Regions from separate parts of the Rhizobium sp. PAMB 3174 genome, predicted to be linked through region 3. Evidence: predicted binding sites of a transcription regulator. Region 3 holds the regulator's gene; each other region holds the start of a gene.

Region 1 (10,058 bases), 170 kb from region 3:
AGCCCCTGCAGCAGATAGGGTGCGATCCCGATCGTCGGATTGAACATGAACCACCACAGGATGCCGCCGACGGCGGGTGCGACCGCGTAAGGCCAGACGAGCAGCGTGGTATAGGCATTGCGGCTGCGCAGGCGCCCGTCGGCGGCCAGCGCCAGGATCAGCGCCAGGATGATCGACGAGGCGGCCACGCTGACGGAAAAGACGAGCGTCACCTTGAGAGAATTCAGATAATTCGGATCGGCAAACAGGGCCTTGTAGTTCTGCAGGCCCACGAATGCCGTACTGAGGCCGAACGGATCCTCACGCAGGAACGATTGGCGGATTGCCTGAGCGGCCGGCCAGATGAAGAAGATCAGAGTGATGGCAAGTTGCGGAAGCAAAAGCCAGTACGGCAGTATCTTGTTGCCGAATATCGTGCGCTTGGTCTGCATGATGGGCGTCCGACGGTCAGGTATTGCATGGGATGAAGGGCCTGCGGAGGATAGGACATCCGCCGCAGGCCCTGCCATTCGTTCAGATTGACGTCAATGAACCGGTATTACTGGTTCGTCGCGGCAAAATCGGCAATGAGCTTGTTGCCACGCTCAACGACGGAGTCGAGAGCAGCCTGGGCGTCCTTCTGACCGGACAGCAGAGCTTCGAATTCTTCGTCGATGATGGTGCGAACCTGAACGTAGTTGCCGAAACGCAGACCCTTGGAGTTTTCGGTCGGCTCATTCAGCGTGATCTGCTTGAGAGCCACTTCGGCGCCGGGGTTCTTGTCATAGAAGCCCTGCTTCTTGGTGTAGTCATAAGCAGCCTGGGTGATCGGCAGGTAGCCGGAGAACTGGTGCCAGTCGGACTGGACTTCCGGCGAGGACAGGTAGTGGAAGAAGTCCGCCACGCCCTTGTATTCTTCCTGGTCGTGGCCCTGCAGCACCCACAGCGTTGCGCCGCCGATGATGGAGTTCTGCGGAGCGCCCTGGACGTCGGAGTAGTACGGCAACATGCCGACGCCGACTTCGAAGTCCTTGGCGTTGTTGACGACGGCTGCGCGGGCTGCCGACGAGTTCATGTACATGGCGCATTCCTGCGAATAGAACTTCGGCGGAGCGTCATCGCCACCGACCGGGCCGCCGTACTGGAAGAGGCCTTCGTCCTGCCACTTCTTCAGGTTCGCCCAGTGGCGCGCCTGCGTGGGGCCATTGAAGGTCAGCTGCGAGTCGACCGAGCCGAAACCGTTCTGGTTCGTGCCGATCTGCAGGTTGTGCCAGGCGGAAAAGTTCTCAAGCTGAACCCAGGAGATCCAGCCGGTGGTGAAACCGCACTTGGCCGCGCCGGATTCCATGATCTTCTTGGAATAGGCTTCCATGTCTTCCCAGGTCTTCGGCGGAGTTTCCGGATCGAGGCCGGCCTTCTTGAAGACGTCCTTGTTGTAGTAAAGGACCGGGGTGGACGAGTTGAACGGCATGGACAGCATGTTGCCGTCGGTATCGGAGTAGTAGCCGACGACGGCCGAGATGAAGCCCTTCGGGTCGAATTCGGTGCCGGTGTCGGCCATCAGCTTGTAGACCGGGTAGACGGCGCCCTTGGCCGCCATCATCGTCGCGGTGCCGACTTCGAAGACCTGCACGATATCGGGCTGCTGCTTGGCACGGAAAGCGGCGATCGCGGCGGTCATCGTTTCGGGATACGAGCCCTTGTAGGTCGGGATAACTTCAAAGTTGTCCTGCGACTTGTTGTAGTTCGCGACGATTTCTTCGAGTTTCTTGCCATTCTCGCCACCCATGGCATGCCACCAGGTGATCTGCGTCTTGGCATAGGATGTGGAGGCCGTCAGGCTGAGCGCCAGGGCGGCAAAAGCGATTTTCTTTATCATGGTGTTCCTCTCCTCCTCAGAAGAGTTGAGACATTAAAGACGTTGGGTGGGCCGTCAAGCTTGAATTTTCACTTTGACGTTCGTTCAGCGACCGGACGGTTTCGCTTTACTTTCGGTTCTCTAGCCACATCGAATGAACGGCAGGTGACAATCGGATGACAGTTTCATGACGGCGCGACGCGGGCACCGGAACCGTCAGAATGCGTCGCGCAAATGGCGCGGCAAATGCCAGGGAACGACGGCGACAATGTCGTATCGCCAGGAAAGCCGGGCGTAATCCGGCTGGCGGGAAAGCCAGATCTCGCTGGCGGACCGGATGCGGCGCTGGGTGGAATAACCGACCGCGTCGATGGCAGCGTTCTCTCCGGCCCGCGCCTTCACCTCGACGAAGGCGACAAGATCGCCCCGGCGGGCAATGATGTCGATCTCTCCGACCTTCGTTCGATAGCGAACCGAAAGAATGCGGTAGCCCCTGAACATCAGAAAGACGGCGGCGATATATTCCGACAGGAGGCCGCGGCGATAGGCGCTACGCTTGCGGGAGCTGCCGTCGCCGTCGGCCATCGCGTCACCCCTTCAGCGCCATCAGGCGGTCGTAGAGCTCCTTGCGCGGCAGGCCGGTGCGCTTTGCCGCCTCGGAAGCGGCCTTGCCGGCCGGCAGCGCGCTTGCGAGCTCTCTCAGTATATTGTCGACGTCGGCGGCCTCGGGTGGCGCGGCCTCTTCCGGCGGACCGATGACGAGCACGATCTCGCCCTTGACGGTTTGCCCTTCATATTGCGCGGCGAGATCGGCAAGCGAGCCGCGGCGGAATTCCTCGAACGTCTTGGTCAGTTCGCGGCAGACGGCGGCCGGGCGGGCTCCAAGCACATCGGACGCGGCAGTGAGCGTGGGGGCAATCCGGTGCGGCGATTCAAAGAAGATCAACGTCGCCGGCACGGCGGCGAGCTCGGCAAGACGGTCGCGCCTGGCCTTATCCTTCGACGGCAGGAAACCGGCAAACAGGAAGGCGTCGTTCGGCAGGCCGGAACCGAGAAGTGCTGCCAAAGGCGCGGAGGCGCCCGGAATGGGGACGACACGGTAGCCCGCCTCGATCGCCTGCAGCGCCAGCCGGTAGCCCGGATCGGAGACGAGCGGGGTTCCGGCGTCGGAGACGAGCGCGACCGAGCGCCCCTCCTCCAGCGCCTGCAGGAGCTTCGGCCCGGCCTCGGCGGCATTGTGCTCGTGATAGGCGTAAGGGCGGCCGCGAATGCCGAAGCGGTCGAGCAGCACGCGGCTGACGCGGGTGTCCTCGCAGGCGAGCACATCGGCGCCGGCGAGCGTTTCCAGCGCCCGAAGGGTAATGTCGCCGAGATTGCCGATCGGGGTCGCCACCAGATAAAGCGCCGGCTCCAGCGGGCGCGCCGGCACCACGACATTGTTCAGACGGTAGCCACGAAGGCCTTCGGCGGGACTTTCATTCATCGACATTCATTCCGTACTTTACCCATACCGAGGCCACACTCGGCGCCGCGGTGCGTCGGACCGTTATGCGGCAAGGCCGCTCAGCCCGCAAGCTCCGGGGATAAGACAGGCTGCGCGACGACAAAGCCCTTGCAATGCAACGGTAACATCTGCCATTTTGCGCCTCCACGCCCGCCGGCCCGGTCCCGGCACAGTCCATGGAAATACCGCCATCCGTCCGGATGGTCCTATCGAAAGCGGCAGAGTCACAATGCGTATTACGATCGAGCGGTCCAATCTCTTGAAATCGCTGAACCACGTGCATCGCGTGGTCGAGCGCCGCAATACGATACCGATCCTGTCGAACGTGCTGCTGAAGGCCGACGGCGCCAGCCTGGAAATGAAGGCGACCGACCTCGACCTCGAGATCACCGAGGCGACGCCGGCCAATATCGAACAGGCCGGTGCGACCACGGTTCCCGCCCACCTGCTCTACGACATCGTCCGCAAGCTGCCGGACGGGGCCGAAGTGCTGCTCGCCACCAACACGGACGGCACGGCGATGACGGTTGCCTCGGGCCGCTCGAAGTTCTCGCTGCAGTGCCTGCCGCAGTCGGACTTCCCGGACCTGACCGCCGGCACGTTCAGCCACACCTTCCGACTGAAGGCGAACGACCTGAAGATGCTGATCGACCGCACGCAGTTCGCCATTTCGACGGAAGAGACCCGCTATTATCTCAACGGCATCTTCTTCCATACGGTCGAAGCCGGCAGCGACCTGAAGCTGCGCGCGGTAGCGACCGACGGTCACCGTCTCGCCCGCGCCGACGTCGATGCGCCGTCCGGCTCGGAAGGCATGCCCGGCATCATCATCCCGCGCAAGACGGTTGGCGAACTGCAGAAGCTCGTCGACAATCCCGACGTCGTCGTCACCGTCGAAGTGTCGGATGCGAAGATCCGCCTGACCATCGGCTCGATCATCATGACGTCGAAGCTGATCGACGGCACCTTCCCGGATTACCAGCGCGTGATCCCGACCGGCAACGACAAGGAAATGACCGTCGATTGCCAGACCTTCGCGCAGGCGGTCGACCGCGTGTCGACAATCTCGTCCGAGCGCGGCCGGGCGGTGAAGCTGTCGCTCTCCGACGGCCAGCTTCTCCTGACCGTCAACAATCCGGACTCCGGCAGCGCGACCGACGAAATCGCAGCCGGCTACGAGAACGACCCGCTCGAGATCGGCTTCAATGCCAAGTATCTGCTCGACATTACTGGCCAACTGTCCGGCTCCGAGGCGATCTTCCTGTTCGCCGACGCCGGCTCGCCGACGCTCATTCGCGACACCGCCGGCGACGACGCGCTGTACGTCCTGATGCCGATGCGCGTTTGACGCTGCCTCGGTCTCGCTAAAGCCGCAATTCCCGGCAATTCAGGCACGAAGAAACAGGCAGCGCAAATTTGCTGCAAAACTGACGATGACGCTTATATAAATCAGACTGCGACATTTTTTGTAACGATAACGACGGGAAGAGGAGAGGACGCCATGGCGATCCGCCTGAAGCAAAAGCTGGAGAAGAAATTCGATGCGGAGATCCGCTTCTTCAAAGGCATGATGCAGGGGCCGAAGCAGGTGGGCGCGATTGTCCCGACCTCCTCCGTCACCGCCCGCAAGATGGCAAGCGTCGTCAATACCGGCTCCGGCCTGCCGGTCCTGGAACTCGGCCCCGGAACGGGCGTCATCACCAAGGCGATCCTCGAAAAGGGCGTGAAGCCGGAAGACCTCTATGCGATCGAGTATTCCTCGGATTTCTACCGGCATCTCGTCGAGCAGTTCCAGGGCGTCAACTTCATCCATGGTGACGCCTTCGATCTCGACCGGACGCTCGGCGAGAAGAAGGACCTCATCTTCGACTGCGTGATTTCCGCCGTGCCGCTCCTCTATTTTCCGATGCACGCCCGCGTCAGCTTCCTTGAGAGCCTTCTCACCCGCATTCCGCCCGGCCGCCCGGTCGTTCAGATCACCTATGGCCCGGTGTCGCCGGTCATCGCCTGTCCCGACCGCTACCAGATCCAGCATTTCGACTTCATCGTCCGCAACATTCCGCCGGCGCAGCTCTGGATCTACCGCAAGGCCTGATCCCTCCCCTTACAAGCCACATTTTCCCTTGCCCTCGACGGCGTCCCGTGCGACTTGGAGCCGGCTGAAATCGGACGAGGGATCGAATGATGAGTGCACGCGACAGGCTGATCGTCGGGCTGGATGTTCCAACCGTTGCGGAGGCGGAGAAGATCGTCTCGCAGATCGGCGACGACATTTCCTTCTACAAGATCGGCTATCAGCTGGTGTTCGCCGGCGGGCTCGAATTTGCCCGCGAACTTGCCGAAAGCGGCAAGAAGATCTTCCTCGACATGAAGCTCCTCGACATCGACAACACCGTGGCGCACGGGGTCGAGAACATCGCCAAGATGGGCATGAGCATGCTGACGCTGCATGCCTATCCGAAGGCGATGAAGGCCGCCGTCGAAGCCGCGAAGGGCTCCGGGCTCTGCCTGCTCGGTGTCACCGTACTGACCTCCATGGATGACGGCGATCTTGCCGACGCCGGCTATGCGACGGACGCGAAGAGCCTCGTCGCCAGACGGGCGGAACAGGCGCGCGCGGCCGGCATGGGCGGCATCGTCTGCTCGGCCGGAGAAGCGACCGCCGTCCGCGGCATCCTCGGCCCCGACATGGCCGTGGTCACGCCGGGCATTCGCCCCGCCGGCGCCGACAAGGGCGACCAGAAGCGGGTGATGACGCCGGGCGAAGCCATTCACGCCGGCTCGAGCCACCTGGTCGTCGCGCGGCCAATCGTGAAGTCGGACGACCCGAAGGCCGCGGCGCGGGCGATCCTCGACGAGATGCATGCCGCGCTCTGGCCGGCGAACAACTGACATCGACAGCAACAAAACCAGACAGGGAGAGAACGATGGCCAAGGGATACTGGATCGCTCACATGGATGTGCGGGACCCCGAAAACTACAAGCAGTATGTAGCTGCCGCGAAGCCGGCGTTCGAGCGCTTCGGCGCGAATTTCCTGGCCCGTGGCGGAGAAGTGATCGAGTGCGAAGGCAAGCCGCGCGCCCGCAACGTCATCATCGAGTTTCCGTCGCTGCAGGCGGCGCGTGACTGCTACAACTCGCCCGAATACCAGGAAGCCATCAAGATCCGCCAGAAATACGCGGATGGAGAACTGATGCTGGTCGAGGGCGTCTGAGCAGCGAGCAGGCTTCGCAATTGCAACAAAAGACTGCAAAAGCGCTTTCCATGCGGCGAGTTGGCACTTCACCTCGAATGCCAATTCGGCTAGAGACGAAATGAGCTCACTGAAAGACGCCTATTCATTGCCGAGGAGCATGCCATGACTCTTGCCAACCTTCCTCCACTCGTCACCGTGTTCGGAGGGTCCGGTTTCGTGGGACGCCATGTGGTGCGCGCGCTTGCCAAGCGCGGCTACCGGATCCGCGTCGCGGTCCGCCGCCCGGATCTCGCCTGGTTCCTGCAGCCCGCCGGCAATGTCGGGCAGATTTCCTTCGTGCAGGCGAACCTGCGCTACCGCGCCTCGATCGATGCCGCCGTCGCGGGTGCGGACCATGTCGTCAACTGCGTCGGCATCCTGTTCGAAAGCGGCCGCCAGACTTTTGATGCCGTCCAGGAATTCGGCGCCAGGGCCGTGGCGGAAGCCGCTCGCAATGCCAATGCCAGCCTGACCCACATCTCGGCGATCGGCGCCGACGCATCAGCTGAATCCACCTATGCCAGCACCAAGGGCAAGGCGGAGGCTGCCGTTCTGTCGATCAAGCCGGACGCCGTCATCCTGCGCCCGTCGATCGTGTTCGGCCCGGAAGACGACTTCTTCAACAAGTTCGCCAACATGGCCCGCTTCATGCCCTTCCTGCCGCTGATCGGCGGCGGCAAGACGAAGTTCCAGCCGGTCTATGTGGAAGACGTGGCAGAAGCCGTCGCCCGCTCCGTCGACGGCAAGGTCGCCAAGGGCAAGATCTACGAGCTCGGCGGTCCGCAGGTACTGACCTTCAAGCAGTGTCTGGAAACCACGCTGGCGGTCATCTTCCGCAAGCGTCCGCTCGTTTCCATCCCCTTCGGCATTGCATCGATGATCGGCAGCATCGCCTCGATGATCCCGTTCATCGCACCGCCACTCACCCCCGACCAGGTGACGCTCCTGAAGAGCGACAATCTCGTTTCCCCGGAAGCCGAGGCGGAAGGCCGGACGCTGAAGGGCATCGGCATCACGCCCGTGATCCTGCAGTCGGTCCTGCCGTCCTACCTCGTGCGCTACCGTCAGCACGGACAGTATACTAACAGCGGCAAGGCTGCCTGATCCCATGCTTCAAACGCTCCTGCCGCCCGACCTTCATCCGGCGGCAGCAGCCGTTCTCGTCATCGTCAGTTTCTTCACCTCCGCGCTGACCGCCACGTTCGGCATCGGCGGCGGGGTGACCATGCTTGCGGTACTGAGCTTCTACATGCCGGTGGCGGCATTGATCCCCGTCCACGGCGCCGTGCAGCTCGGCTCCAATGCCGGGCGGGCCGTCATGCAGCGCGCGGACATCGCCTGGCCGCAGATCGGCGCCTTTCTGGTCGGTGGGCTCGTCGGCGCGGGTCTGGGTAGCCGCGTCGTCGTGGCGCTCCCCGAAGCCGTGCTCGAACTGGCGCTCGGGACGTTCATCATCCTCGTCACCTGGATCAAGTTTTCAAAAATGCGGGCGATGAACCTGCCGGGTTTCGCCGCGACCGGAGCCGTCACCACCTTCGCCAGCATGTTTTTCGGGGCAACCGGGCCGTTGAACGCGGCCGCCTTCGACAAGTCCTTCGACGATCGCAAGACGCTGGTGGCGTCGCTTGCCGCCGTCATGACGATCCAGCATCTCCTGAAGATCATCGCCTTCGGTTTCGCCGGCTTCGTATTCTCGGACTGGCTGCCGCTCGTCGCGGCCATGATCGTCACCGGGCTGGCCGGCACCAGGACGGGGCTGGCAATCCTCGGCAGGCTGCCTGAAGACATCTTCCGCATCGGCCTCAAATGGCTGTTAACCCTGATCGCGCTCGACATGCTCTGGCGCGGCGTCGATGGCCTTATTTGGTAGGTGCGAAGGGGAACAAACAGGTTCCCGCCGCGTTTTCGTCATGAAGATGCCGGCTTGCAGACACAGATCCGATACGGAACAAGTTGCACAAAAGCATCAGATGAAAATTACTGCCGTTAATCGAAGGTTCAACATGTTCCTGTTATTGTCTGACGGCAGTTTGCGGAATAGAAGGCCCGCCACAGAGCGCGCCGTATTTGACAAACTTCTATCAGCGCGTATCGCAAATTTCGGGGGCAAATTTCATGGGTAAAGCGATTGCAATCTTTTTCGCCGGTGCGGCTTTGATCGTGCTGGCCGGCTTTGCGCTCGCACCTTCTACCGTCGCAGCCATCAACAGCAAGTGCTCGCCCGCTTACGGCGTTGATCCCTGCAGCAGCGAACTGACGGCGTCGATCCCGACCAAGTGATCGAAAGCAGTTTCATCGTCATAGTGTGAAAAAGGCCGTCTCGAATGCGAGGCGGCCTTTTCCTTTTTCTCAGATGACCCAGCCGGCATAGACCATGCCGAGAAGCGCGATGCCAAATACGATCCGGTAGATCGCGAAGGCCGTGAAACGGTGGGTGCGGATATAGGACAGCAGCCACTTGACGGCGATGAAGGCCGTGATGGTGGAGACGACGAAGGCGATTGCCAGGGCCATCCAGTCCTCACCCGGCGCACCGCCGTCCTTGAATGTCTTCAACAGTTCGTAGGCGCTGGCCGCATACATGGTTGGAATGCCGACCAGGAAGGCGAATTCGGTTGCCGCCGCGCGGCTGCCGGTGCCGGCGATCATGGCGATGAAGATGGTTGCGGCCGACCGCGACGTTCCCGGAAAGACGCCGGCGACGACCTGGGCCAGGCCCACCAGCAGCGCCACGGTCCAGGTGATGCGCTTGCTTTGCGGCCTGGTGGCCGCGACCCGTTCCGCCGCGATCATCCAGATGCCGCCAATGATCAGCGCCCAGGCGATCGGCGTGACATTTTCCGGCAGTTCGAAGCCCATCTTCTTGACGATGAGGCCGAGAACGGCGGTGACGAGGAAAGCGGCTGCAAGCTTGAAGACGTAGTCGCGGATCTCGGGATCGCGCCAACCGGTCAGGAAAGACAGGATGCGCCGCCAGTAGATGAAGGTGACGGCGAGAATCGCGCCTGCCTGGATCACGATGTTGAACATGTCGGAGCGATGCCCGAGCCACTGTTCGGCGATGATCAGGTGGCCGGTCGAAGAGATCGGCAGAAACTCGGTTATGCCTTCGATGACGCCAAGGATGATTGCGTCGATGTAGCCCATCTCATTCTCCGTGTTCAGATGGTTTCAGAGCCCGGGCCGGGAGGCGATCCGGGGTATTCCCGAGGCCTTGGGCGAGAGCCGCCCCTCTTCGTCGTCACTGCTATGCAACTCGAAGCGGGAGCGCGGCTTACCAAACGGCGGGAAAAGCTCCCTCCCCGTCAATCATGGCCTTTTGCAGGCGATGCCATGAAATGTCCATTTTCCGATGTTTGATCGCCCGTGCAATAAGGCTGCGCCAGACGATCAGCGGCTCTTCCCTAATTCTTTCTTAATTTGCAGACGCTAAAAGACATTTTGCGCCTGTTTTACCAAACGCTCACTCCAACCGGCCAGA
Region 2 (10,058 bases), 2.0 Mb from region 3:
CCCATGCCCGCCGCGGTGACTGCCTGGCGGTAGATATCGTCCGTCACGTCGCCGGCGGCAAAGACGCCGTCAATGTCGGTGGCCGTCGAATCCGGGGCGGTCCAAAGATAGCCGTTCGGCTTCAATTTCAGCTTGCCCTTGAAGAGCTCGGTCGCCGGCGCGTGGCCGATGGCGACGAAGACGCCGTCGGTGGCGACTTCTGTGATCTCGCCGGTCTTGACGTTCTTCAGCCTTGCGCCGGTCACGGTGGGCGGCAGCGGCCCTTTGTTCTTCACGCCGGTGATTTCTTCCAGCGTGGAGTCCCAGACGACCTTGACGTTTTCCTTGGCGAACAGGCGCTCCTGCAGGATCTTTTCCGAGCGGAAGGCATCGCGGCGGTGCACGACTGTGACCGACTTGGCGATGTTCGACAGGTAGAGCGCCTCTTCGACGGCGGAGTTGCCGCCGCCGACGACGATCACGTCACGGTTCCTGTAGAAGAAGCCATCGCAGGTGGCGCAGGCCGATACGCCGCCGCCCTGAAAGGTCTGCTCGCTCTCGATACCGAGCCACTTGGCCTTGGCGCCGGTGGCGATGATCAGCGTGTCAGCGGTCCAGACCGCGCCGGAATCGGTTCTTGCCGTGAACGGACGGTGGGTGAGGTCGACCTCTGTGACGATGTCGGAGACGAGTTCGGCGCCGACATGCGCGGCCTGCAGCCGCATCTGATCCATCAGCCACGGGCCCTGAACGGGCTCGGCGAAGCCGGGATAGTTTTCCACGTCCGTGGTGATCATGAGCTGGCCGCCCTGTTCCATGCCGGCGATCAGCACCGGCGACAGCATGGCGCGCGCGGCATAGATCGCCGCCGTATAGCCGGCCGGGCCGGAACCGATAATCAGGACCTTCGTATGACGCACGGTCATGGCACTTCCTTTCAACACCCTTCAACGGAGCGGCGCATCATAACCGACACGCGCCAGCGCCCGGAGGCAAAACCGACTAAATATCCAGCTTCATTTATGAATGCTTGCCGTGTTTATTCAAGGGCGGGGTATGGGTTACCAACAGGGAAGGGGTATTGGTTCAATCAGCGAAGGCTATTGGGTCCATGCGTCCGCCTGCCAGTCGATTTGTTTCGGGCCATGAGATTGTGGCTCTCGATGTGGGCATATCCAGTGCTGCGTGGGTCACATGTCGCGACGCTGGAAGTGTTTCTTATGAACGAAGGCAATCAACTTGTCTTCCATCAGGCGTCGCTGCTTGGATAGTCCGTAGAACCATCGTCTCTTGTTCGTCTGACGTTTTTGGCCCGAGCTTGCGAGGATCTGGCTTGCTGCCTCGGTCGTTGTGACGGGCGCCGGACGGAAGCTGTAGCCGTGTCCCGAGCGTGTCAGCCAGTAGCGGAAATAGTTGTCGACGGGAGCGAAGATCGTTTTGTGCCCCTCGACGAAGAGCCTCGCGCCCAGGCGAGACCATACGATCGCGCTGGTTGTCATGGGAAAGTAATGGGCTGCAACGAGCTCGCACTGATAGTCGCCAACCGTGTAATGCTCAAGCGACGTCGTTATCTTCAACTTGTTGTTGCCGATGTTGATCAGGCGCCAATCGGGGTCAATCCTGTCGAGATCCGGCAGTGCCTTGGCCAGAAGTTCGACCGGATTACACAGCGGCAAGGCATCATCCTCAAGGATCAGCAGATAGCGCGCGTTCGATTTGAGGAAGCGCTCTGCCGCCTGGAGGTGACTGCGGTAGCAGCCGATCTCGCCGCCGACGAGGCCGCGTCCCATGTAGCGTTCGGAGCCGTTTGCGTCATAATCTTCAACCCGGGACAGGTCGAGCTTGCGACCATCGAAGGCCAAAACGCGCTGAAATGTTACGCCGTAAGCGGCAAGCCGGCTGCTGATGGCGTCGAGACGATCGTTGCTTCCGTCAAGATTGATCACATAAACGTCGAGTGATTGCATATACCCAATTCCAGCGGCATGAACTTGGCTCCTTGTGATGGATCGCGCCGGTCTTTGCAACATCAGTGTGGTGTCAGCGTGTCCTGGCAGGAGGGCGAGCCGAGCTCAGTCGCGGCAACATCGACACTTTGGCGCCTATTTGCTGCCCTCCGCGGTGGACATTTTCCTGGCAAAGGAACATCGCCGCTTGTCCGGTCCCTCTTCAATCTGTAGATGAGGCCATACCTCTCAGGGCTTGTTGCGATGGCTCCTGATACCAAAAACATGGACTGAAGAAAGATCGAGGCGGGCGATGCGCGTACATCAATATATTTTCGGCAAGGATGGTGGCGCAGAGCGGTTCTTTGTTCATCTCGTTGCAGCACTTGATAAACGCGGTGTCGAGCAGACAGCCGTTATGCGCTGGAATCGCAGGTGGCGCAGTGATGTCGAAGCGCATGCAAAGGTGGTGCAGAGCAACTTCAGGAATCTTTCCATCGACCGCCTGCTGCTGCCGATCCGGGTCAGGATGATGGCCGAGATGCAGAAGCCGGACGCAATCATCTCCTGGTCGACGCGTGGTGCGCGTCTGATGCCTGCCTACAAGGGCGGCATCAGGCTTTCGCGTCTCGGCGATTATCCTACCCATCTTGGTTACTTCAAGAATTCCGATGTTCTGGTCTGCAACACGCCTGGCATCGGCGACCACGTGCGCCAGCTTGGTTGGGATCGCGGCGTGGAGGTGATTTCCAATTTCACCGATACGGCTATCGTCGAACCGGCTTCGCGGGCGGAGGCGGACACGCCCGAGGGCGTGCCTCTGGTCATGACCATGGGCCGTTTCGTCAAGCGAAAGCGCTTTCATCTGCTGATCAAGGCCATGAAGGAAGTGCCGGACGCTTATCTCTGGATCGCAGGCGACGGAGAGGAGCGACAGGCGCTGGAAGCCGATGTTCGCGAAAACGGGCTGGAGAACCGCGTTCGCTTCCTCGGCTGGCACAAGGATACGCGCCGCTACGTTGCCGCTTGCGATGTCTTCGTGATGCCTTCGAGCCACGAACCGCTGGGCAATGTCATTCTGGAAGCATGGGCACAGAAGAAGGCGGTGGTTTCTTCGCGTTCGGAGGGGCCCATGTGGTTTGTACGCGACGGCGAAAATGGCCTTCTCGTCGATATCGACGACGTGTCCGGCTTCGCCCGCGCCATCAACAGCCTGATCGCCGATCCGCAATTTGCCGCCACACTTGGCGAAAACGGCCGTGCTACGCTGGTCAGCCAGTTTTCCGAGGACGCGATCTGCGATGCCTATATCGAGCTGTTCAAGAACGGGCGTAGATAGTCGCGAGTGCTGTGCTGATGCAGGTTCACAGATTAATTTCGTATTGTTTGCCGAGCATCAGTTCGATCAATTTTGAGGAGGAGCAATCTGGTGCAGATCTTTGTGGTTGGCTCAAAGCCTGATCCACATTGGCCTTCGGTCAAACCGGATGTGGTAATACTGGCAAATGGTGCCATTGCCTATGCAAAGAGCCGATTCAAAGACGTGCATACAATCGGATTTGCGTCCCTCAATTTCTGTCGGAAGGACAGGGGGGAGCAAAATAAAGGAGATCGCGAGGCTGTCGAAGGGGTAGAGCTTGCAGAATTGGTCTACTGGCAGCCGACAGGCATGGAGTGGTTGAGAGACGTCAACTTCCGTTATCAAACTGGGGTAAATCTGAGCAACGGCCATCTCTGGCGGCTCAGTTATCGCCACTATTCATTTCTCGATTGGCTTCGGGTTCTGTCCAATCCTCGAAACTGGTGGCATGCTTTCAAGAAGCGCAGACGTGGGCAGCCGCCATACTTCCGTGGCAGCCGGCCCTCCACAGGTATGATGGCGGTACAATATGCTCTTGAACGCTATCCAAACGCCGCATGTATCCATGTCTGTGGGATTGGAGTGGCTTGGAGCGGCGGGCATTTCTACGATAACAACCACCTGCATGACAATTTTCACGAGATGGCGGACACAAAGTTGTACAGGTCTCTCGTCCGCAACAATCGCCGTGTTGTGTTTTGTGAGGTTGAGGAAGCGTGACCAGCCCAAGCACAGTCTGCTTCGTGCAGGTCAATAATGTTCTCCCATACATGTCGCTCTTCTTGGCGCATCATGAGCGCCTTTTCGACAAGATAGTTATTGTTGTTCACAATTCAGGGAAGGATATTCCGAACAATTCCGACGAGGTCCGCTGGTTCAGTTTGGCAGAGTATGGATTTTATCAGCCAATCGCCTGGAATTTTTTGTATGAGCGCGAAGGCAAAGGCTTTGACTTCGCTTTTTTTCTGGATGCCGACGAATTACTGAGCGTGACGACCGCTGGCGCTTTACAGTCTGCGCTCGCGGCGCACAAATATCATTGTGGGTTGTATTTGTATTGGCGTCCGGTGATCCCGCCAAAGAAATTCAGCGGAAGACTGGACGCTGCCGGAGTCCAACAGTTTACGGTGTCGTCTGAGCTCGCCCATACCCGGAAAATGGTCTATAATACAAAGAAGACTGTTCATTTTTCTGCCGCACACGGAAACCATGTCTATAATGGCAAGAAAAGCCTGCTGTCCTTGTTCCGGGCTGAAGAACGACGTCTATGTCTGCTTCACATTCCATTTCTGAGCCTGACTTCTTTTCAGGAGAAGGTGGCCAACAATCCGAAAGACGAATTTCTTGATAAGTTCATTCGGACATCTCGTACCCTCAGAGAAAAATACGGAGATGACTGGTATCAGAGTGAGCTAACGGATACCGACTTTATTTACTTCTGCTTGAATTATCGTGAGAGAGATGAACGCAAGCACATGCGTCTGGAGGACGTTGACTTCATGCCATTTCCAGACTTGGGGATACCCGAGGACCGGGTTTCGTACTGGTTCGGAATCTTGAACAGCCTGCCGTCATGGGAAAGGCGCACTGCTCCGAGAACCGGCGAGATGGAATGGATCGAAAAAATAAAGCGACAGGCGCATAGCAACTCTTCTGATTTCAGGAATTATATGCGAGAGACCGATCGCGAACTACGATTTGTTATATCGTACTAGAAGAAAGTGACGTTCCGGCGATTGAGGTCAATTTTTATTTTTGCTTTCAATCGCTTGGGTGAAAATTTATACCATTGAGTGCCATGCGGCGATGAAGACCGCATGTTTTGTTGTGCGATCTGTGGGAGACGGGTATTGGGGCTAATTAAGCGTGTGTCGCAGCGGTTCAATGAATGTCTTCCTGCTGGACCTTTCGAAATCTACACAAATCTTGTCAATCGCGCTAAAGGTCATCCTCTTCGCATTTCCATGAAAGGGAATGATGGCCCTATCGGGGTGGTGCACGGCCACGGCGCTCTCAATATTGTTCATCGTGATCGGCTGTGGAACTATAAGAAGGGCGTTGATCACAGGATAGACGCTCTGGCAAAAAGTTACCTGCTGCATCGGATTTCGCAAGACACGACAGGTGCCTTTATTGATTGTGGTGCCAATATCGGTGAGTTGGGGCTTTTCGCAAAGAAATGGAAGTTCGATTACTTCGCATTCGAGCCGGAGGACGCTGAAGCGGATTGTTGCGATCTGAACAATTTTGACGGCATGCAAATGACCAACCGAGTAGCGCTCTGGAAGAATGAAGATACTCTGTCATTCTATTCGAAGTCTGATACGGCAGATAGTTCTCTAATTGAAATCAACCAGTTTTCGGCCGTGAAGACCGTAAAGGCAATTCCTCTCGACAAGTTCGTCGTCGACAAGGGAATTGAGAAGATTGCGGTGATGAAAATTGAGGCGGAAGGTGCGGAGCCCGAGATTTTGGAGGGAGCGCAACTGGCGTTGTCGCGAACGCGATACCTCACCGTCGATTGCGGTTTCGAGCGCGGCGTGAGCAAGGAAAGTACACTCGTCCCCGTTGTCAATATTGCGACCAAGGCGGGTTTCAAACTTGTCGACTGGAACCCGTCGAGGGTGACGGTCCTTTTCGAAAATAGTAAATACGCCTAACCGCCCATCAGCCCCGCATAAACCTCCCCCAGCCTCATCGCCTCGCTTTCGATCGCGAAGTTCTGCCGTGAGTGGCGGAGCGCGTGTTCGGCTGCCTGCTGGCGTCTCACTTCGTCATCCATGAACTGCCGGGCGGCGTCCGTCATGGCGTCGAGGTTGTCGCGGGGGATGAGGGTGCCGGTTTCGGCTTCATCGGTGACAATCAGTTCCGGGAAGGCGCCGACGTCGGTGGCGATGACGGGGACGGCGGTGGCCATGGCTTCGAGCGGGGTCAGGCCGAAGCCTTCCCAGCGCTGTGGCGCGATGAAGAGGTCGAGGCCGCGGTACCAGTCGTTGATGTTGGTATGCTCGCCGACGAACAGGATGCGATCGGCGAGGCCCGCCGTCTTCACCTTTTCCTTCAAGCCGTTCTCGAATTCCACATGCTGCGGCGTGGCGCGGCCGGCGATGATCGCGGACCAGTCCGGACGTTCCGGCAGCAGGCGGATCATGGTGTCGACGAAAAGGTCGGTGCCCTTCTGGTGGCGCACGCGGCCGAAGCAGCCGGCAATCTTCTGCGCCGGGTCAAGGCCGAGCGCGCGCTTCGCCTCGGCCTTGTCGGCGGGCGGCGAGAAGCGGGCGGTGTCGATGCCGTGCAGGCTGACGGTGCTTTCGACCTCGAGATAGGCCGCCGTCTTGGCGCTGGTGGCGATCACCGCGTCCATGCGCGAAATCAGGAATTTCGTCCAGCCGGTATGGCGGCGCTGCGAGGCGGAGGTGAAGACGATCTTCAGCGGCATGCGCAGAAGATCGCGCAGGATGATCGCCGGCAGCATCTCGATGTTGCGCCGCGCATGCCAGACGCGAAAGCGCTCGCCCTTCGGCGGCGTCCAGAGGCGCCAGAGGTCGCGGTAGCGGATATGAGGCAGGGTAGGCGGCAGGCCGGGTCCGAGCACGGCAATGCGTTGTCCGAGGCCGCGCTGGACGGGCACGAGCTGGATGATCGTCGAGGTGACCCCGGACAGCCGCTGCTTGAAGTTGGGGGCGATGATGTCGATGTCGCGGAGATCGGCCACCGCTGCTTTCGCGGTGGCCTTGTTTCCGTCCGTCACGGGCGTTCTCAGCCCCAGCTGACGGCGAGAATTTCGTAGGCCTTGGAGCCTCCCGGCGCATTCACTTCGATGGAATCGCCTTCTTCCTTGCCGATCAGCGCACGGGCGATTGGCGAGGAAATGGAGATGCGGCCTGCCTTCACGTCGGCTTCCTGGTCGCCAACGATCTGGTAGGTCTTTTCTTCTTCGGTGTCCTCGTCGATGAGCTTGACGGTCGCACCGAACTTGACGGTGGAGCCGGACATTTTCGTCAGGTCGATGACTTCGGCGCGCGCGATCAGGTCTTCTAGCTCGCCGACGCGGCCCTCATTGTGGCTCTGCGCTTCCTTGGCGGCGTGGTATTCGGCGTTTTCCGAAAGGTCGCCATGGGCGCGCGCCTCGGCGATCGCCTCGATGATTCTCGGGCGTTCCTCCTGCTGGCGCCAGCGAAGCTCTTCGTTGAGCTTGGTGAAACCACCCGGGGTCATCGGAACTTTTTCTACCATTTCCTTTTCCTTACTGCGCGTCCCGCTCGTTCTGCATAGGGACAAAAGAAAACAGGTTCCGAAGAGGAACTTCGGAACCATGTCAAACTGTCAATTTGAGCGTTTATAGCAGACTCGCCCGGGGAAATGCGAGTTTTTTTTAGCCGGCTTCTCCTGCCGTGCTGCCTCTCGCCCGATCCACCAGGGGCTCGCGGCCTTCATCCAAGTGTCACGGACAGGGACTATCGGACGGGTGTCGCAATTCCCTGCCTAAGGAGAAAGACCATGATGAAATATTTTTCGGCGCTCGCCGCCGCGACCATGCTGGCCGGCGCCGCGCATGCCGCCACCGTCTATCCGCTCGACCGTGCAACGATCCTCGTCAACTCGCCCTTCGACTTCAAGGTCGAGCTCGACAAGGTCTATGGCGAGGGTGATGTCGCTGTCACCGTCAACGGCAAGCCCTATGCCGACGTCTTCGGCAAGCCGGCCGAATTCGTCGCCGAAGAGAAGGGCAAGGACGATGCCGTCCTCGGCTCCGCGCTGATCCTGCGCGATCTGGCGCTCGCTTCGGCCGGCGACTACACCGTCGAAGTCAAGGCTGGCGACGAAACGAAGTCGGTCACCTGGAACGTCTACGGCACGCCGGCTGCGCCGAAGGCCAAGAATATCATCTTCTTCCTCGGCGACGGCCTGTCTGTCGCGCACCGCACCGCCGCCCGCATCATGTCGAAGGGCATGACCGAGGGTAAGGCCGATGGCCGCCTCAACATGGATGATCTCGACCGCATGGCCTTCATCGGCACGTCGTCGACCCATTCGATCGCCACCGATTCCGCCAATACCATGTCGGCCTACATGACCGGCCACAAGTCGCGCGTGAATGCCCTTGGCGTCTATGCCGACCGTACGCCGGCAAGCCTTGACGATCCGAAGGTCGAGACGATAGCAGAAGCACTGCGCCGCACCACGAAGAAGTCGATCGGCGTCGTTTCCACGGCTGAAATCGAAGATGCGACCCCGGCCGCCGTTATCGCCCACACCCGTAAGCGCGCCGACAAGGCCGAGATCGTCGGCATGTTCATGCAGACCCAGCCCGACGTCATCCTCGGCGGCGGCTCGGCCTACTTCCTGTCTAAGGACGTTCCCGGCTCGAAGCGCAAGGACGACAACGACTACATCGCCCAGTTCAAGGACGCCGGCTATACGCTCGCAACTTCGAAGACCGAACTGGACGCCGCTTCCGGCACCAACACCGGCAAGCTGCTCGGCCTGTTCCACACCGGCAACATGGACACCGCGCTCGACCGCATGTTCCTGAAGAAGGGGACTGTCGACAAGTTCCCCGATCAGCCGGGCCTCGTCGACATGACGAAGACCGCCATCGACCAGCTGTCGAAGAACCCGGAAGGCTTCTTCCTGATGGTTGAAGCCGCTTCGGTCGACAAGATGTCCCACCCGATGGACTGGGAACGCTCCGAATTCGACGTCATCGAGATGGACAAGGCCGTCGGCGTTGCCATGGAGTTCGCCAAGACCCATCCGGACACGCTGATCGTCGTCACCGGCGACCATACCCATGGCGTCTCCATCGTCGGCACCGTCGATGACGAAAAGCCGGGCGACGTGATGAGCGAGAAGGTCGGCACCTATGACGACGCCGGCTTCCCGAACTACACGGACGAGAATGGCGACGGCTATCCGGACAAGGTGGATGTTTCCCGCCGCATCCAGATGTATGCCGGCAACCATCCGGAATACTACGAAACCTTCCGCCCGAAGATGGACGGTCCGTTCGAGCCGTCGATCAAGAATGCCGACGGCAAGTATGTCGCCAACCCGGCCTACAAGGATATCCCCGGCGCCGTGCTGATGCCGGCCAACATCCCGTCTGACGGCGACACCGCTGCCCATACCGTTGATGACGTCGTGCTGCAGGCCGCCGGCCCCGGCTCGGAAGAATTCAAGGGCTACATGGAGCAGAGCGACGTCTACAAGGTGTTGATGGACACCTTCGCGCTCGGCTCGCAGTCGATGTAATTCGACGCTTCGCACAAGTTGGTTCCGGGCGGCGGGTTCGCCCGGAACCGCGTTCGAACCGAACAACGACCGCAAATCAAAGATCAGGAGGCGGAGATGAACCGTCAACCCTCTCCATTCCAGATGTCCCGCAGACGCCTGATGACGCTTGCCGCCGGCATGCCCTTGGCTGCCCTGGCGCGACCGGCATTCGCGGCAACCGATCTGACGTTTGACGAGCTTTACAGCAAGGTCACCGTGCTCGGGCTGGAGTTCTCCGACAAGGTGAAATCGCTCGACGGCAAGCCGGTGACGATGGGCGGCTTCATGGCGCCGCCGCTCAAAGCTGAAGCCAATTTCTTCGTGCTCACCGAAATTCCGATGGCACTCTGCCCGTTCTGCTCGTCGGATGCCGACTGGCCGGACAATATCGTCGTCATCTATCTCGGCGACAAACAGACCTTCCTGCCGGGCGGCACCCGGATCGCCGTTGAGGGGCGCATGGAAGTCGGCTCGTGGGTCGATCCGGATACGGGGTT
Region 3 (10,058 bases):
CGCTTGGCCGCCTCAGGCGGACTTCTTGATATGAGCGGAATGAAGCGCCTCGGCGGCACGCTCGATGCGCGCCAGTCCTTCGCGGGCTTCTTCCGCGCTGACGATAAGCGGCGGCAGCAGGCGCACGACATTGTCGCCCGCAAGCACGCCGAGAACATGCTGCTCGCGCATTGCGGCAAGCAGCTCCGCGGACGGGATCTTTGCCTTGATGCCAAGCATCAGGCCTTCGCCGCGGAAATCCTCGATGACATCGGGATAGCGATCCTTCAGGGAAGCGAGCCCCTGGCGGAAGACGAGTGCCACGTCGCGCACATGTTCCAGGAAGCCATCGGCGAGGATGACGTCCAGGACGGCATTGCCGACGGCCATGGCCAGCGGGTTGCCGCCATAGGTCGAGCCATGCGTGCCAGCGACCATGCCCGAAGCGGCTTCCGCCGTCGCAAGGCAGGCGCCGAACGGAAAGCCGCCGCCGATACCCTTGGCGATCGCCATGATGTCCGGCGTGATGCCGGCCCACTCATAGGCGAAGAGCTTGCCGGTGCGGCCGACGCCGGTCTGCACCTCGTCGAAAATCAGCAGCAGGTCGTGCTCGTCGCAAATAGCACGCAAAGCCTGCAGGAATTCCTTGGACGCCGGACGGACACCGCCCTCGCCCTGCACGGGCTCGACGAGGATGGCCGCGGTCGCGTCCGTGATCGCAGCCTTGACGGCATCGAGGTCACCGAACGGCACCTGGTCGAAGCCGGGCGCCTTCGGGCCAAAACCTTCGAGATATTTCGCGTTGCCGCCGGCCGCGATCGTGCCGAGCGTACGGCCATGGAACGCGCCCTCGAAGGTGATGATGTGGAACTTGTCCGGATGCCCGTTGGCATACTGGTAGCGCCGGGCCGTCTTGATGGCGCATTCCAGCGCTTCGGCGCCCGAATTGGTGAAGAACACCTTTTCGGCAAAGGTCGCAGCGGAGAGGCGCGCGGCCATCTTTTCCTGGCCGGGGTTCTCGTAGACGTTCGACAGGTGCCAGACCTTGCCGGCCTGCGTCGTCAGCGCCTCGACCAGATGCGGATGCGCATGGCCAAGCGAATTCACGGCAACGCCGGCGGCGAAGTCGATGTAGCGCTGGCCGTCCTCGGTGACGAGCCAAATCCCCTCGCCTCGCTCGAAGCGCAGAGGTGCTCTTGCATAGGTATCGTAGAGCGGACCGTTCTGAGCCATGGCGCTGACCTTTCCTGGGCTTTGTTGGCTGGGCACAAATAAAAAAGACCGCCTTTTGGGCGGTTGCCGCACTATCATCATATAGGTCGCCGATGTCAACAAATCACCTGTAAAATCAGGCGATCGCGGCGGCCGCATCAAATTCGAAGGATGGCCTCGCATCCATCGCCAGGCAAAAAAGTGAAAAGAAGCAAGTTGGGGAAAACTGCGAAATCGAATCACGATGATTCCGGCGACTCTTGTCACGGAGTCAGGCTGGCACTAGGTTAAACGTGCATTAAGAATTTGCGCTTGGCGGAAAAAAGTCACCCGGCAGTACAAGAGGCGTACTCCGTCCCGGAGGAATTCGGGACACGGTGAAGGATTCTGCCATGCATTGGACTGCAGGCGGAGAAGACCCAATGAATTGGACAGACGAACGCGTTGAAAAGCTTAAGAAATTGTGGGCGGATGGGCTGAGCGCCAGCCAGATCGCCGCACAACTCGGTGGCGTCAGCCGCAATGCCGTCATCGGCAAGGTTCACCGTCTCAATCTTCCCGGACGCGCCAAGTCCGGCGGCGCATCCTCGGCTGCGCGCACGGTCAAGAGAGCCGTCACCGCCCCGAAGGCTCCGAACTACGCGGCCCGCGTCACGACCCGCTCCGTCACCCGTACGGCCGGCGCCACGGCTCTGAAGGAAGAAGTCGAGATCAACGCGATCCAGGAACTCCGATACGTTCCTGCGTCGAACGTCGTCGTGCCGATCTCCCGCCGCCTGGCCCTGACCGAACTGACCGAGCGCACCTGCAAGTGGCCGGTCGGCGATCCGCTGCAGGACGACTTCCACTTCTGCGGCTGCGAGTCCCCGGACACGTCGCCCTACTGCAACTATCACGCCCGCCTCGCCTATCAGCCGACCAGCAGCGACCGTCGTCGCGCGGCGGCCGCGAACTGATAGCTGCAGCGTCAATCGACTGACCATGATGAACGGGCCTTCGGGGCCCGTTTTTCGTTTCCGTATCCGCACTTTAGGCCAAATGAAAAACCCCGCCGACAATGGGCGGGGTTCTCAAAAACTCCGAGGTACGGACTGGCCGAAGCTCAGACTTCCATCGAGTAGCCGGCGCCGCGAACGGTGCGGATGACGTCCTGCATGTTGGAGAAGTTCAGCGCCTTGCGCAGACGTCCGACGTGCACGTCGACCGTACGCTCGTCGACATAAATGTCATGGCCCCAGACCCCATCCAGCAGCTGCGAGCGCGAAAACACGCGGCCCGGAGAGGCCATCAGGAACTCCAGAAGCCGGAACTCGGTCGGGCCGAGGCGGACCTCACGACTCTTGCGGTGGACGCGATGCGTCTCGCGGTCGAGCTCGATGTCGCCGCAGCGAAGGACGGCGGAGAGAACTTCCGGATGCGCGCGCCGCAGCATTGCGCGGACGCGAGCCATCAGTTCAGGCATCGAGAACGGCTTGACGACATAGTCGTCGGCGCCGGTCGAAAGGCCGCGAACCCGCTCGCTCTCCTCGCCACGTGCCGTCAGCATGATGATCGGCAGGCGCTCCGTTTCCGGGCGCATGCGCAGGCGACGGCAAAGCTCGATGCCGGGAACGCCCGGCAGCATCCAGTCGAGAAGCAGAAGGTCGGGCACGCGCTCCTTGAGGCGGATTTCCGCCTCGTCGCCGCGCATGATCGCCTCGACCTCGTAGCCCTCGGATTCCAGATTGTAGCGAAGAAGCTCGCTCAGAGCTTCCTCGTCTTCAACAACCGCTATTTTCGGGACCATTCACGGTTCTCCAACTTATCGAGCCGTCACTCGGACGTCACGCCCATGGTGGACGTGTTGTCGTCCTTCGGACGCTCGCCTTCCGGCTGGCTGCCGGTCGTCATGTAGTAGATCGTTTCGGCGATGTTCGTCGCGTGATCGCCAATGCGCTCGATGTTCTTGGCGCAGAAGAGAAGATGCGTGCAGGTGGTGATGTTGCGCGGATCTTCCATCATGTAGGTCAAGAGTTCGCGAAACAGCGAGGTGTGGATGGCATCGATCTCCTCGTCGCGGTCGCGGATCGACTTGGCCTTCTCCGCCGAGCGGCTGGTATAGACGTCAAGCACTTCCTTGAGCTGCACCGAGGCAAGCTCGGACAGATGCTCGAGGCCCCGGGCGAGCTTGCGCGGCACACCCGTGCCCTGCACGGCGATGACGCGCTTGCCGATGTTCTTGGCCAGGTCGCCGACGCGTTCGAGGTCGGCCGCGATGCGGATCGAACCCATGATTTCGCGCAGGTCTGCCGCAACCGGCTGACGACGGGCGATGGTGACGACGGCGGCGTCGCCGATTTCGCGCTCGCCAACGTCGAGGACGACGTCGTCGGAGATCAGCTTCTGGGCAAGCGCCAGGTCGCCGGTGACCAGCGCCTGCACGGATTCGCTGACCATCTGCTCGGCGAGACCACCCATTTCGGAGATCCGGCGCTGCAGGAACTTCAATTCATCGTCGTAGGCCGACATGAGATGCTGTTGTGTCGAGGGCATTTTGGTGTTCCCTGATATCTTGAGGCAGGCTTCAGCGCGGCTGCGGCTCAGCCGAAGCGACCGGTGACGTAGTCCTGCGTGCGGCTTTCCTTCGGAGACGTGAAGATCTTCGCGGTCTCGTCGAATTCAACCAGCTCGCCGAGATACATGAAGGCGGTCTGGCGCGAAACGCGGGCAGCCTGCTGCATGTTGTGCGTGACGATGACGATGGTGTAGTCGGCGCGCAGCTCGTCGATCAGTTCCTCGATCTTGGCGGTCGAGAGCGGGTCGAGAGCGGAGGCCGGTTCGTCGAGCAGGATGATCTCCGGCTTGACGGCAACGGTGCGGGCGATGCAGAGGCGCTGCTGCTGGCCGCCGGACAGGCTGAGGCCGCTGGCATGCAGCTTGTCCTTCACCTCGTTCCACAGGGCGGCGCGGGTCAGGGCAGCTTCCACCCGTTCGTCCATCTCGCTCTTATTGAGATTCTCGTACAGGCGGATGCCGAAGGAGATGTTCTCGTAGATCGACATCGGGAACGGGGTCGGCTTCTGGAACACCATGCCGACCTTGGTGCGCAGCAGGTTCAGGTCCTTCGACTTGTCGAGAATGTTCTCGCCGTCGATCAGCACCTCGCCCTCGGCGCGCTGCTTCGGATAAAGCTCGTAGATCCGGTTCAGGACACGCAGCAGGGTCGACTTGCCACAGCCCGACGGACCGATGAAGGCCGTGACGCTGCGCTCCGGCAGAGACAGGCTGATGTCCTTCAGGGCCTTGCTGTTGCCATAGTAGAAGTTGAGATTCTTGATCTCGATCTTCGTCTTTTCGGCGGCCTTCTGTGGGGCGACTTTGTCTAGGGAAAGCATCTGGCTCATCTGTCCTCTCTGCGTCCGGTCAGGCTACGGGAAATTACGCTCAAACCCAAGACGGTCATGGTTATGATCAATGCGCCGGTCCAGGCCAATTGCTGCCATTCTTCATAGGGGCTGAGGGCAAACTGGAAGATCGTCACCGGCAGGCTCGCCATCGGAGCATTGAGGTTGGAACTCCAGAACTGGTTGTTGAGCGCGGTAAATAGAAGCGGCGCCGTTTCGCCGGAGATGCGGGCGACGGCGAGCAGGATGCCCGTGACGATGCCCGACGAGGCGGCGCGGTAGGCGACCGAGCGGATGACGATCCAGCGCGGTGCGCCGATCGCCGTGCCGGCTTCACGCAGCGCGTTCGGCACGAGGCTCAGCATGTCCTCCGTCGTGCGCAGCACCACCGGGATGACCAGCACGGCGAGCGCGAAGGATCCGGCCAGCGCCGAGAAGTGGCCCATCGGGCGCACCACGATCTCGTAGATGAACAGGCCGACGACAATGGACGGTGCCGACAGCAGGATGTCGTTGATGAAGCGCACGACCATGGTCAGCTTGCTGAAGCGGCCGTACTCGGCCATGTAGGTGCCGGCCAGGATGCCGATCGGCGTGCCGACGAACATCGCGATGATGGTCACGATCAGGCTGCCGACGATGGCGTTCAGAAGACCGCCCTCCTCACCCGGAGGCGGAGTCATTTCGGTGAAGACCTGCAGGTTCAGACCGGCGGCGCCCTTGTAGACCAGCGCGCCGAGAATGAGCGCAAGCCAGATGATGCCGATGCCGGCGGCGACGACGCAGAGCGTCATCATCACGGTATTCTTGATCTTGCGACGGGGATAGATCGAGGACATCGGTCAGGCTCCCTTCTTGCTCTCGATGCGCATCAGCATGTAGCGCGCGATGGCAAGGATGATGAAGGTAATGATGAAGAGGATAAGGCCGAGAGCGATCAGCGAGGACGTGTACATTTCGCCATCCGCTTCGGTGAATTCGTTGGCGATCGTCGCCGAAATGGTCGTGCCCGGTGCGAAGAGCGAGGCGCTGATGCGGTGGGCGTTGCCGATGACGAAGGTGACGGCCATGGTTTCGCCCAGAGCGCGGCCGAGGCCGAGCATGACGCCGCCCATGATGCCAACGCGGGTATAGGGAACGACGACGTTCTTCATCACTTCCCAGGTGGTGCAGCCGATGCCGTAGGCGGATTCCTTCAGCACCGAGGGCACCGTGTCGAACACATCCTTGGTGATCGACGAGATGAACGGCAGGACCATGATCGCCAGGATCAGCGAGGAGGTCAGCAGGCCGATGCCGTAGGGCGGGCCGGCGAAAAGGCTGGAGAGGATCGGCACGTCGTGGAAAAGATCGATTACAAAGGGCTGAACCTTCGTCTGGATGAACGGTGCGAAAACGAACAGGCCCCAGATACCGTAGATGATCGACGGAATGCCGGCGAGTAGCTCGATGGCGATGCCGATCGGGCGGCGCAGCGGACGCGGGCAGAGCTCGGTCAGGAAGATGGCGATGCCAATGCCGATCGGCACGGCGATCAGGATGGCGATCGCGGAAGTGACGATCGTGCCGTAGATCGGAGCAGCGGCGCCGAAGTTTTCCTTCACCGGGTTCCAGCTTTCGGTGACAAGGAAGGAGAAGCCGAACTTGGAAAGAGCGTCCCACGATCCGATGAACAGCGAGGCCGCAACACCACCGAGAAGAAGGAGGACGATGACAGCGGATGCGCGGGAAACGGCATGGAAAACCGCATCGGTCAGAGCGAAGCGCCGGACGACCTTTTCGCGGCGACCTGCCATTTGTTGATCTGTGACTGCTGCCATCGACATGCGGCTATTCCCCTTCGCAGGCCTGGAACCGAAAGAAGAAGAGGGGCGAGAACTCGCCCCTCTTCATTCATGCATTACATTGCGGAGTAGAGCGGCTTGCCGTCAGAACCGACGACGTCCTTGGCCCACATTTCCTCAACGCTCTTGACGACGCTTTCCGGCATCGCGACGTAGTCGAGTTCGTCGGCCATCTTGCCGCCGTTCTTGTAGGACCAGTCGAAGAACTTCAGAGCCGAACCGGTCGCAGCAGCGTCTTCCGGCTGCTTGTAGACGAGGATCCAGGTAGCAGCCGTCATCGGCCAGGATTCAGCGCCCGGCTGGTTGGCGAGGATGACGCCGTAGCCCGGCTGCGAGTTCCAGTCAGCGTTGGCGGCAGCAGCAGCGAAGGCTTCAGCCGTCGGAGCAACCTTCTTGCCGTCCTTGTTGAGCATGTCGGCATAGGTCATCTTGTTCTGCTTGGCGTAAGCATACTCGACGTAGCCGATGGAGCCCGAGGTCTGCGCAACGTTGTTGGCAACGCCTTCGTTACCCTTGGCGCCGATGCCGACCGGCCATTCTACAGCCTTGTCCACGCCGATCTTTTCCTTCCAGTCGGCGGAAACGTCAGCGAGGTAGTAGGTGAAGTTGTAGGTGGTGCCCGAACCGTCCGAACGGTGAACGACGGCGATCGCCTGCGACGGCAGGGTGACGTCCGGGTTCAGCTTCTTGATGGCTTCGTCGTCCCAGGAGGTGATTTCACCCATGAAGATCTTGGCGAGGGTTTCGCCGTCGAGAACCAGATCGCCCGGCTTGAGGCCTTCAACGTTGACGACCGGGACGATACCGCCCATGACCATCGGGAACTGTGCGAGACCGATTTCGTTGAGCTCATCACCGGAAAGCGGAGCGTCGGAAGCACCGAAGGTGACGGTCTTCGCCTTGATCTGCTTGATACCGCCGCCGGAACCGATCGACTGGTAGTTCAGGCCGATGCCGGTTTCCTTCTTGTAGGCGTCAGCCCACTTTGCGTAGATCGGGTAAGGGAAGGTAGCGCCAGCGCCGGAGATGTCGGCAGCCTGGGCGGCGGAGAACATGAAGCCTGCGGAGGCAGCCACTGCCACGGCATAGGCCATTGGACGGAAGAAGTTTTTCATTGAGGTCGCTCCTCTTGGAATTCGATCTTGTAAGCACCGCGAATGGTGCCTGTCGGGGCCGGACAACAGTTGACGGCTTGGCGTTTTCCGTCGCTGCAACCCAAGGAACGCTTCTTCATCCCCCTGGTCTGCGGCGCTGGATTGTTGACCTTTCCGGCGCCCGGCCCGCTTGTCATATCCGCTCCAGCGCCACCCTTTTATGTCAGTTCAGTGAAAGTTTTGTGACAGTTTAAGATATTGAAAATAAACAATATTATTTTCAAAGACAAATCACCTGCCCTTCAACATGTCAAAAACGGACGGTAAACTTGGCGCCCTTGCCAACTTCCGAGGAAACAAGCAGCCTGGCGCGATGGCGCGTGAGGATGTGCTTGACGATTGCCAGCCCCAGGCCAGTGCCCTTCTTCGACCGGCTATCCTCGACGCTGACCCGGTAGAAGCGTTCGGTCAGGCGCGGCACATGCTCGGCGGGAATCCCTGGCCCGTAGTCGACGACATTGACCTCGGTCGGCTTGCCACCGCCTTCGCTGAGGTAGACATCGATCCGCTTGCCTTCCTGGCCATACTTGCAGGCGTTCTCAATCAGGTTCTCGAACACCTGCACGAGTTCGTCCCGATCGCCGATCACCTCGACAGGTTTTTCCGGCAGGTGCAGGACGATGTCGATGCCGAGTTCCTCCGACAACGGCTTCAGCCCGTCGGTGACCTGGCCGAGCAGCGGCACGAGGTCGACCTTGGCGTCGGGGGCGATATGCGACTTCAACTCCAACCGCGACAGCGACAGCAGATCGTCGATCAGCCGGCTCATCCGCGTCGCCTGCTCCAGCATGATGCCGAGAAAGCGCTGCTGCGCCTTGGGATCGTCCTTCGCCGGCCCCTGGATCGTCTCGATGAAGCCGCGCAGCGACGCGAGCGGCGTCCGCAGCTCATGGCTGGCATTGGCGACGAAATCGGAGCGCATGCGATCGAGACGGCGCAACTCGGAGACATCGCGGAAGGAGAGAAGAAAGAGGCCGGGCCTCGCCTCGCCCGGAACAATCAACGGCTTGACGCAGACGATGAAGCTGCGCTCCGACGGCAGGCGCTCGAAATGTTCGGTCTGGTTGACCTTCCCGCTCGTCACGGTATCGCGCGCCATGTCGAGAATACCGGGCGAGCGGATGCGGGCGGAAAGATGCGCGCCTTCGGTCAGCTCGCCAAAGGCCTTCAGCGCCGCCTCGTTCTGAAAGACGACCGTCAGGTCGCGGTCGAGCAGGAAGAGCGGCATGTCGATTGCCGACAAGGCGGCGCGAACGCCGCGGACGTCGCCGCTCCAGTTGCGCCGTTCTTCCGCCGAATGGCCCTTGGCCTCATCCAGCCGGCGGCCGGCCGGCATGGCGACAAGCGCGACCGCGGCGGCCAACCACAGGATAAGAACGAGAGGCCAGCCGGGGCTGATCACCGCCAGCAGGACGGCGAAGCAGGAGAGCACCAGCAAAGGCCAGGCGGCCAGGCGCAGGCGCACGGCAAGCACGTTCGCAACGCTCGCGGTCTCTTCTCTGGTCTCTGGTTGGTCCGGTCGCTGCAACATTCCCCACTTCCACTTCATTGTGCGGAAGGCCCTTGTTATCCCTTTTTCATGACAGAAGTTTTTTGTCCGCGCCAGAGCGGGTGCCAAGGGCTATCTGCAAGGCATCTTGAACTCGCCGCAAGGATATGGCCACATGCGGCGATCGATTTTCTCACAACGATCAACACCTTGGAGAGGAACCGCCATGAGCGATGTAATGGAGAGCCGCGCTGTGGAACTGACCGTCGGCGGCAAGAAGCGCATCTTCGACATCGACGATCCCAAGCTGCCCGACTGGGCCGACAAGGACGAAATCGAATCGGGCGACTTTCCCTACAAGGAGAAGATGGACAAGGGCGAGTACGAGAAGACGCTCGAAGCGCTGCAGGTTGAGCTCGTGAAGATGCAGTTCTGGATGCAGGAGAAGGGCAAGCGCGTGATGGCCGTCTTCGAGGGGCGTGATGCGGCCGGCAAGGGCGGCTCGATCTTCGCCACCCGCGCCTATCTCAATCCCCGCTACGCCCGGGTCGTGGCGCTGCCGAAACCGAGCGACATCGAACGCGGGCAATGGTATTTCCAGCGCTATGTCGAGCATTTCCCGACGACCGGCGAGTTCGTGATGTTCGACCGCTCCTGGTACAATCGCGCCGGCGTCGAGCCGGTCATGGGCTTCTGCACGCCGGACCAATACGAGCATTTTCTCAAGCAGGTGCCACGCTTCGAGGAGATGCTGGTCGACGACGGCATCTTCTTCTTCAAGTTCTGGCTGAACATCGGCCAGGAAATGCAGATCAAGCGCTTCCACGACCGCCGCCACGATCCGCTCAAGGTCTGGAAACTGTCGCCGATGGACATCGCCGCGCTGTCGAAGTGGGACGATTACACCGAAAAGCGCGACCGCATGCTGAAGGAGACCCACACCAAGGATGCGCCATGGACCATCGTCAAGGCGAACGACAAGCGCCGCGCGCGCATC

The links. Region 3 encodes PhoB, which activates phosphate uptake and scavenging genes when phosphate is short. Its sites were predicted from a motif close to TGTCATNNANCTGTCAT; they were not measured.
Region 1: a site for PhoB is predicted at 2,014-2,030, ahead of ugpB (sn-glycerol-3-phosphate ABC transporter substrate-binding protein UgpB). Genes of this name have one in related genera too.
Region 2: a site for PhoB is predicted at 7,717-7,733, ahead of ACU5AY_RS04815 (alkaline phosphatase). Genes of this name have one in related genera too.

Annotation. Positions count from the first base shown of each region.
Region 1 is NZ_CM128608.1:3,194,538-3,204,595, forward strand. It holds gene ugpA (sn-glycerol-3-phosphate ABC transporter permease UgpA) at 1-431, opposite strand, end outside; gene ugpB (sn-glycerol-3-phosphate ABC transporter substrate-binding protein UgpB) at 539-1,858, opposite strand; gene ACU5AY_RS15350 (YraN family protein) at 2,054-2,422, opposite strand; gene rsmI (16S rRNA (cytidine(1402)-2'-O)-methyltransferase) at 2,427-3,320, opposite strand; gene dnaN (DNA polymerase III subunit beta) at 3,571-4,689, shown strand; gene pmtA (phospholipid N-methyltransferase PmtA) at 4,843-5,436, shown strand; gene pyrF (orotidine-5'-phosphate decarboxylase) at 5,526-6,233, shown strand; gene ACU5AY_RS15375 (DUF1330 domain-containing protein) at 6,269-6,556, shown strand; gene ACU5AY_RS15380 (complex I NDUFA9 subunit family protein) at 6,701-7,681, shown strand; gene ACU5AY_RS15385 (sulfite exporter TauE/SafE family protein) at 7,686-8,447, shown strand; gene ACU5AY_RS15390 (hypothetical protein) at 8,693-8,857, shown strand; gene ACU5AY_RS15395 (undecaprenyl-diphosphate phosphatase) at 8,927-9,724, opposite strand.
Region 2 is NZ_CM128608.1:1,010,130-1,020,187, forward strand. It holds gene trxB (thioredoxin-disulfide reductase) at 1-905, opposite strand, end outside; gene ACU5AY_RS04780 (glycosyltransferase family 25 protein) at 1,170-1,946, opposite strand; gene ACU5AY_RS04785 (glycosyltransferase) at 2,239-3,264, shown strand; gene ACU5AY_RS04790 (hypothetical protein) at 3,355-4,005, shown strand; gene ACU5AY_RS04795 (hypothetical protein) at 4,002-5,000, shown strand; gene ACU5AY_RS04800 (FkbM family methyltransferase) at 5,136-5,945, shown strand; gene ACU5AY_RS04805 (glycosyltransferase family 4 protein) at 5,942-7,000, opposite strand; gene greA (transcription elongation factor GreA) at 7,045-7,521, opposite strand; gene ACU5AY_RS04815 (alkaline phosphatase) at 7,786-9,540, shown strand; gene ACU5AY_RS04820 (hypothetical protein) at 9,637-10,058, shown strand, end outside.
Region 3 is NZ_CM128608.1:3,027,578-3,037,635, forward strand. It holds gene ACU5AY_RS14540 (acetylornithine transaminase) at 13-1,212, opposite strand; gene ACU5AY_RS14545 (GcrA family cell cycle regulator) at 1,614-2,147, shown strand; gene phoB (phosphate regulon transcriptional regulator PhoB) at 2,294-2,977, opposite strand; gene phoU (phosphate signaling complex protein PhoU) at 3,004-3,723, opposite strand; gene pstB (phosphate ABC transporter ATP-binding protein PstB) at 3,771-4,574, opposite strand; gene pstA (phosphate ABC transporter permease PstA) at 4,571-5,413, opposite strand; gene pstC (phosphate ABC transporter permease subunit PstC) at 5,417-6,370, opposite strand; gene pstS (phosphate ABC transporter substrate-binding protein PstS) at 6,475-7,533, opposite strand; gene phoR (phosphate regulon sensor histidine kinase PhoR) at 7,823-9,103, opposite strand; gene ppk2 (polyphosphate kinase 2) at 9,288-10,058, shown strand, end outside.